DNA from 2 places in the Cobetia sp. 3AK genome. Region 2 is predicted to be linked to the other one. Evidence: riboswitches for the same ligand, from Rfam matches in the RefSeq annotation. Region 2 holds a riboswitch; the other holds the start of a gene.
What was found. A riboswitch is a leader RNA that binds a small molecule or an ion and turns the genes downstream of it on or off. The one in region 2 is predicted to bind thiamine pyrophosphate.

Region 1 (4,145 bases), on a different contig from region 2:
GAGCGCGGTATCGAGTGCCGGGTCGGACTCGCGGAACAGCTTCCAGCCCTTGTCAGGGTGGTTGATCATCCAGGCGGTGGCTTCACCGACGGCGGACAGGAAGGCGGCGTACTGCTCGTGCTTGTGAGAATAGCTGTCGCTGTTGGCGACGAAGATCAGTTCGTCATACGTCGGCACGCCTTCTTCCTCGATGTAGAAGGCGCGGCCCTTGACGCCTTCCTGTGCCATCTGGGCGAGTTCGAAGTTGCGGAATGCCCCGGTGACGGCGTCGACCTTGCGGGTCAGCAGTGACGGCGTCAGCGAGAAGTTGACGTTGGTCAGGGTGATGTCATCCAGTGTCAGGCCGCTGTTCTGGAGCATGGTGGACAGCAGGACTTCCTCCACGCCACCGACGGAATAGCCGACACGCTTGCCCTTGAGGTCGGCCATCGACTGGATGTCACTGTCAGCCCGTACCACCACCACGTTGAGCGGGGTGGCCACCAGCGTGCCGATGCGCACCAGCGGCAGCCCTTGATCCACCTGCAGGTGCAGCTGGGGCTGATAGCTGATGGCGATGTCGACACGCTCCGCCGCGGCAAGCTTGGGGGGGACGCTGGGGTCTGCCGGAGCGATCAGCTCGACGTCCAGACCATGTTGCTTGAACAGGCCCAGTTCCTGAGCCAGCACCAGCGGCCCGTGGCCGGGATTGGTGTACCAGTCGAGCATGACCTTGAGGTGCGTGAGGGGCTTGGCATCGGTGGCGGCCGCTTGCGGGTCCTGCACATCGCCAGCGGCGGGGCGGGTCTGTTGCTCGGTCTCGGCAGTCTGCTTGGCAGAAGCGTATGGCTCGAGGGTGGCACCGTCCTGCCCGGTCTTGGTGACCGCTGCCGCTGCACTATCGCTGGCGGTCGGGGCCTGGGGCTCGGCGCTGGCGCCAGTCTCGGCTGACAGGGCGAAGGTGCTCAGGCTGAGGGTTGTCAGCAGCGTCGCGAAGAGGCAGGACAGCTTGCCGGAACGGCGGATCGCCGATGGCGAGAATGGCATGGCGGTATTCCTTGTGGTGTCGAGAATGTGAGGCCGTCAGGGCATCGCCTGACAGCCGGAAGCGCTCAGTTCAAACGGGTCAGGCGATCCCGATGCCAGGGCATCAGGCGACGCAGCAGGGCATCCAGCGTGAAATACAGCAGCAGCGAAAAGGCGACCAGCACCAGCAGAGCGGCGAACATCAGGTCGATTTCCATCCGGGCATTGGCATTGAGCATCAGATAGCCGAGGCCCTGACTTGCGCCGGCCCACTCACCGATGACGGCCCCGATGGGAGCGGCTGTCGCTGCCATGCGCACGCCGGAAGCCAATGCCGGCAGCGCGGCGGGCAGTTGGACATGCAGCAGCAGTCGCCACGGGCTGGCGCCCAGGGTGTGGGCGAGATCCAGCCAGCCCTGAGGGGTCTGTCGCAGGCCGTCGTAGCCGGTGGAGGCCACGGGGAAATAGATGATCAGCGTGGCCATCACGACCTTGGAGAGCATGTCATAGCCCAGCCACAGCACCAGCAGTGGAGCGATCGCGAACAGCGGGATCACCTGGCTGATCAGCAGCAATGGCAGCAGGGTGCGCCGCAGACGGGGGATGAACGCCAGTGCCAGCGCGGTGCTCAGTCCGAGAAGGACCCCCAGTACCAGCCCGCCAAGAATCTCGGCGAAGGTGATGCCGGCGTGGTGTGCCAGCATCGGAGCCTGACGGACCAGCACCTCCGCGACTGCCAGTGGCGCTGGCAGGATGTAGGGCGGCACGGCCGTGGTGATGATCACCAGTTGCCAGAGTCCCAGCAGGACGGCGGCGCTGATGGCGAGATGACGCAGGGCATGCAGGCGTTTCATGGCGTCTCCTCGCCGTCGCGCAGGCGTGTGATCAATTCGGACTGGGCCTGCTGCAGGGCGGGCAGGTCCAGCGGCACCGGGCGAGGCGGCGAGAGCCCCGGCAAGCGGTCGAGCACTGCCCCCTGCTGGCTGTCGCGGCCCGGACGCAGCACCAGCAGTTGGTCGGCCAGGCGCAACGCCTCGAGCGGGTCATGCGTGACCATCAGCACGGTGCGTCCGTCCAGCAGCCGGCTGGCGAGATCATGCAGTTCGAGTCGCGTGATGGCGTCCACTGCGGAGAAGGGCTCATCCATCATCACCACCGGAGCCTGCTGGTAGAGCGTTCGCGCCAATGCGACGCGTTGGCGTTGGCCGCCGGAGAGGGCGTCTGGCCAGGCCTGCTCGCGCCCCTCCAGACCCACCGCTGCCAGCAGTTCGCGGGCCCGCTCGGTATCGCGAGGGCGACGATGGAGGTCATCTCCCAGACACAGGTTGTCCAGCACCCGGCGCCAGGGCAGCAGCAGGTCCTGCTGCGCCATCCAGGCGACGCGACCCGCCAGTGGCTTGCCATCATCGGTGGTGAGTTCCAGCGTGTGATGGTCGGGCATCTCGAGGCCGGCCAGCAGGCGCAGCAGTGAGCTCTTGCCGCAGCCCGAGCGGCCCAGCAGGGCCGTCCAGCTTCCGGCATCCAGACGCGCCGACAGATCACGAAACAGCGTATGGCTGGCGTAATCGATGCGGGCGTTGTTGAGGGAGAGTCCCAGCGACACAGTGTCATCCGTGGTCAGGCGGCATGCCGAGGGGAGGAAGCACGCAGGGCGCCTGACGCTTGGGCAGGTGACCGGAATTCCCTCCGCCGGTATCAACCGGATCAGGTTCCAGGGGTTGCCATGCGACGTGACGCATCGGCTCTCAGCCCACTTTCGGGCACCCCCATCCAGGCCGACAGTGTACCGTCACCTGCCCGCCGGTTGCATCCCTGCCATCGTCGGGGTGGCTGTCGTGTGGCTATGCTGCATGGCCCGGTGTTGGGTATGCTATCGAGGTATCGCAGCCTCAAGGAGATCAACATGCCTGATACCCCGGATCTCTCGACCTGCTCCAGCGGTTATCCCGTGCCACCGCAGCGACCCGTGATGCCAGACGCGACATCCGTGCCCAGTGGCTGGCCGGAGGATGCGCTGACTCGCCGTCTTTCCACCTATCTGGGGCATGCGCTGGAGCCGCTGGCACTTGCCTGGCCGGATAGTGCCAATTGGTTGTGGCGGCAGCGTGGCGGCACCCCCGGCCTGATCAAGCTGGCGCGGACCGGCCCGGATCACGACCCCTTCTGGCGAGCGATGCGCGGTGTCTTCGGCGCCGATCGCTGGGCGCAACCTGAGGCCCTGACACGGCTGGCGGGCGCGTTGCCGGCGCGTTTGCCCATCCCTCCGCTGCCGCTGACCTATCTGGGACGTCTCGATGGCGCGCCCGTCTGGCATCTGCCGTGGTCCAGCGGTCAGCCCAGTGATCTCAGTGACACCTTCTGTGAGTTGTTGGGAGATCAGGTCGGGCGGCTGCATCAGGACACCGTGTCCGGCTTTGGTCAGCCCCTTGCCCAGCCCATGCCGTTGCTGCATTGGAATGCCCGCGTGACGCGTTTTCTCGCGCGCCATCCCCTGTCCCATGAGCTGGGGGACCTGCCATCACGTACCTTCTCGCATCCCGCTCGCGCCGTCTGGAGTCTGCCGGACCTGCGCGCGGACCAATATCTGTGCGCCGCCACCGGCTGGGTATGGAGCGACTGGGAGGCACTGGTGTGGGCTCCGATCGAGTTCGACTGGGCACTGATCGAGTTGTTGCTGGAGACGCCGAGTCAGCGTGAGGCCTTCCTCGCCGGTTATTCGCGTCATGGGCGCATGGTCGATATCGACGGTCAGCGTGAGCTGTGCCGAGCCCTGTTGTGGGCGATGGAAGCCTTCGGTCCGACCCGCTACGCCGAGCTGGCGGCAGCCCCGGCCTGGGTGTCGCCGAGAAGCCTGACATGTTGATCGCAAGTCCATGAATATTTGAGAAATTTCTCTGCAGCCTCGTCGCTGACATGGAATACTGTCTCTGGGCCGTCGCAGACGTGATTCGAGACTTGGTGCCGGGAATGGCGGGGGAGCACACGTGGTAGAGAATCTGAACTATTACTTCTTGCTGGCGGGCATGCTCATCGCCTTGAGCGTGCTGGCAAGTCGGGTCTCGGCTCGTCTCGGCATGCCCCTGCTGTTGCTGTTCCTGGGACTCGGCATGCTGGCGGGGGAGGATGGCGTGCTCGGCATC
Region 2 (4,145 bases):
ATCGCTGGGGAGGTGGGGAGGCGCGCGACGCTAGCGGCGAGCGTCGCCTTGGGCCACAATGTGCTGCCACGCCGCCGGTGATTGCCGGCGGCATTTATTCGATCAGTGACAGGTGATAGACATGGCACAGGCCACAGCGCGTCATATTCTCGTTTCCAGCGAAGAACAGTGTGCAGCTCTCAAGACCGAAATCGAGAACGGCCGCGATTTCGCTGATGCCGCTCGCGAGCACTCCTCCTGCCCGTCCGGTCGCAGTGGCGGTGACCTGGGCGCCTTCGGCCCGGGCATGATGGTCAAGGAATTCGACGAAGTCGTGTTCAGCGCACCGATCAACACCGTGCAGGGCCCGGTGAAGACCCAGTTCGGTTATCACCTGCTGGAAGTCACCAGCCGCACGTGATCTCTGGATCACGCTCATGACACGTCATGAGCGGTTGGCAGCAGGCCATTGAAAACGCCCCGACCAGTGATGGTCGGGGCGTTTTTCGTGCGGCTCAGCACGTCAGCCTTTCGTGCGCCAATCCCTCTACCTATACCTCCTGATAGAGCTGGCTGCCTTCGCGCTTGAACTTGTCAGCCTGCTCCTGCATGCCGGCCATCACGCTGTCGGCGTCACCGGTCAGGCCGTGTTCGTTGGCGTAGTCGCGGACTTCCTGGGTGATCTTCATCGAGCAGAACTTCGGCCCGCACATGGAGCAGAAGTGGGCGACCTTGGCCGAATCCTTGGGCAGCGTCTCGTCGTGGAAGCTGCGCGCGGTGTCCGGGTCAAGGCCCAGATTGAACTGGTCTTCCCAGCGGAACTCGAAGCGTGCCTTGGAGAGTGCATTGTCACGACGTTGCGCGCCCGGATGCCCCTTGGCCAGGTCCGCGGCATGCGCGGCGATCTTGTAGGTGATGATGCCAGTCTTGACGTCGTCCTTGTTGGGCAGGCCCAGGTGCTCCTTGGGGGTCACGTAGCAGAGCATGGCGCAGCCGAACCAGCCGATCATCGCGGCACCGATACCGGAGGTGATGTGGTCGTAGCCCGGGGCGATGTCGGTGGTCAGCGGACCGAGGGTATAGAAGGGCGCCTCGTCGCACTCGCTGAGCTGCTTGTCCATGTTCTCCTTGATCAGGTGCATCGGCACGTGACCCGGACCTTCGATCATGACCTGGACATCGTGCTGCCAGGCGATCTTCGTCAGCTCGCCGAGCGTCTCGAGCTCGCCGAACTGGGCGGCGTCATTGGCATCGGCCACCGAGCCCGGGCGCAGGCCATCGCCCAGTGACAGGCTGATGTCGTAGGCCTTGCAGATCTCGCAGATGTCCTCGAAGTGGCGATAGAGGAAGCTTTCCTCGTGATGTGCCAGACACCACTTGGCCATGATCGAGCCACCGCGCGAGACGATGCCGGTCACGCGGCTGGCGGTCAGCGGCACATAGCGCAGCAGGACGCCGGCGTGGATGGTGAAGTAGTCGACGCCTTGCTCGGCCTGCTCGATCAGCGTGTCGCGGAAGATCTCCCAATCAAGATTCTCCGCCACGCCATCGACCTTCTCCAGCGCCTGATAGATCGGCACCGTGCCGATGGGTACGGGAGAGTTGCGCAGAATCCATTCACGGGTCTCGTGGATGTTGGCGCCGGTCGAGAGATCCATCACGGTGTCGGAGCCCCAGCGGATCGCCCAGGTCATCTTGTCGACCTCTTCCTCGATGGAGGAGGTGACCGCCGAGTTGCCCAGGTTGCCGTTGACCTTCACCAGGAAGTTGCGGCCGATGATCATCGGCTCGCTTTCCGGGTGATTGATGTTGGCGGGAATGATGGCGCGGCCACGCGCGACTTCCTCACGCACGAATTCGGCGGTGATCTCGTCGGGCAGGTTGGCGCCGAAGCTGTGACCCGGGTGCTGGTGGCCCAGAATGCTCTCGACGGAGTCGCTGCCCTGATATTCCTCACGCAGCGCGATACGACGCTGATTCTCACGAATCGCGATGTACTCCATCTCCGGCGTGATGATGCCCTGGCGCGCATAGTGCAGCTGGGTGACATTCTTGCCCGGCAGGGCACGACGCGGGCGGTGGTCCAGCTCGAAACGCAGGGACGACAGGCGCAGGTCGGCCTGGCGCACGCGACCATATTCGCTGCTCAGCTGATTGAGCTGTTCGGTATCGCCGCGTTCCTCGATCCACTTCTCGCGCAGCGGTGCCAGCCCGCGACGAATGTCGATCTCGACCGCTGGGTCGGTGTAGGGGCCGGAGGTGTCGTAGACGACGATCGGAGGATTCTCTTCCAGGCCGCTGGAGGTCTGGGTCGGCGAGCAGCCGATCTCGCGCATGGGCACGCGGATGTCCGGGCGGGAGCCTTCGATATAGATCTTGCGCGAGCCGCTCAGCGGCGCGATGGCGGCGGCGTCGACGCGGGCTTCGCTGGCGAGATGGCGACTGCCATCCTTGCGACCGGGACGTGCGCGCGCCTTCGGCGCAGCCTCAGGCTGGGGGGCGAGCGACGGTTCGGCGGCGTTGGTGGCTTGCGGATCTTGAGTCGTGGGGGTAGTGCTCATGCAGGTCTCCTCAAAGGGCGACGTCACGGCTGACGTCATCATGGGAAGACCGTGCGCAGGGAGAGGATGGCCATCGCCGATTCCGCACCAGTGCAATGGTTCGGGGGCGAGGCGGCCGCGGGCAGCGGCTGACCATCAGCTTGATTCCTACGCCGGTCCTAACCGGTTCAGGTTCCACGGGACCCCTTGCTGGCAGCCTCGCCCATTTGGCGGCGAGGTGATGCATGCAGGATCTCAGCCGGTTCCACCGGCACCCCGTCAAGCGTGCTCAGAGTTCAATGCGGGCATGACCTGTGCTGAGCGTTGTGCTGGCCCAGGTCATCGTGCTCGCATTCAGGCTCTGATGGCCTGTGGTGTGTCTGGATGATTGGCGAGAGGACCACGTCCCCAGGCCGATGAAAATCGGTGTGTCTTCCGTTCGCGCAGGCGCGGCCTGTCAGGCGACGGCCTGCCACGGATCAGTCGCGATCAAGCCCCATCTGCCAGAAGTCGATCTCGAGACGCGTCGCATCGCGGAAGACATCCACCAGTTCGCCCAGTCGGCGCTCCGAGACCTCCGAGAGCCGAGCGTCCAGCCATTCACGTTCGGCGTCCACCGCTTCCTTGAAGTCATCGCTGGAGTACATCGCGATCCAGTCCGCGTACGGATTGTCCTCGATCTCGGTGGTGTCCTGATCCAGCAGCCACTCGGCGATCTCGCCGTAGCCGATCAGGCAGGGCGCGAGCGCCACGTGCAGATCGAGCAGGTCGCCGCGCTGGCCGCAATCCAGTACGTAACGGGTATAGGCCAGGGTGGCGCGGGATTCCGGCAGCTCACTCAGGTCATCCTCGCTGATGCCCCACTCGCTGCAGTAGCCGATATGCAGATCGAGCTCGGTATTGAGGATGGTGTCGAGACTGGCCGTGGCCTGACGCAGCTCCGCGAGGGTGCGGCTCTTGTAGGCGGCCAGCGCCCAGGCGCGCGCGAAGTGGATCAGGAACAGGTAGTCCTGCTGCAGGTAATGGCGGAAGGACTCCTCTGGCAGACGACCTTCCCCGAGCTGGCGAACGAAGTCATGCTCGAGATAGTCGCGCCATTCCTCGGCGCAGGCACTGGTCAGGTCTGAAAAGCTGGGCATCGACGCATCCCTCGGTGAGCGTGCTGCCAATCCGTGATGGAGTGGCAAAGGTCTGGCTCGAGCGTGGTCAGGTCCGGCAATCTGCAGGGAAAAAGCGGGGGGAGGTGCGGCGTTCACCTGGAAGAGGTGAAGATGATGTGCGGCAACACTTCGCGCTTGATCCCTACGCCGGTACTAACCGGATCAGGTTCGGCGGGATCGTCATACACGCACCTCGATGCAAGGCCTCGAACAGTGCGAATGACATCTCAGCCGGTCTTACCGGCACCCCGTCAAGCTGTGACTCAGACGTCACGATATCTCGAGTGTAACAGTCCTGCGGTGCAGGAAAAGCCTCTGCCGCCCTAAAACCCATGCGACTTTGGGAGGCCTTCTGCGATGCGGAAAGGGCCTCCTGCGATGCCGAAAGGGCTTCCTGCAATGCGGGAAGCGTGTCATGCAGGCTGACAGGAGGAGAGGTTCGCCATCAGGGCTGGGAAGTGTCGCC

Region 1: another riboswitch for thiamine pyrophosphate. It lies ahead of QD228_RS14535 (ABC transporter ATP-binding protein); the one in region 2 lies ahead of thiC (phosphomethylpyrimidine synthase ThiC).

The regions. Positions count from the first base shown of each region.
Region 1 is NZ_JARWKR010000011.1:19,932-24,076, reverse strand. It holds gene QD228_RS14545 (ABC transporter substrate-binding protein) at 1-1,026, opposite strand, end outside; gene QD228_RS14540 (ABC transporter permease) at 1,092-1,859, opposite strand; gene QD228_RS14535 (ABC transporter ATP-binding protein) at 1,856-2,608, opposite strand; TPP riboswitch at 2,670-2,783, opposite strand; gene QD228_RS14530 (hypothetical protein) at 2,909-3,868, shown strand; gene QD228_RS14525 (potassium/proton antiporter) at 3,990-4,145, shown strand, end outside.
Region 2 is NZ_JARWKR010000002.1:315,077-319,221, forward strand. It holds gene QD228_RS03815 (peptidylprolyl isomerase) at 122-400, shown strand; gene thiC (phosphomethylpyrimidine synthase ThiC) at 531-2,540, opposite strand; TPP riboswitch at 2,668-2,808, opposite strand; gene tenA (thiaminase II) at 2,999-3,658, opposite strand; TPP riboswitch at 3,802-3,940, opposite strand; gene QD228_RS03830 (TIGR04282 family arsenosugar biosynthesis glycosyltransferase) at 4,093-4,145, opposite strand, start outside.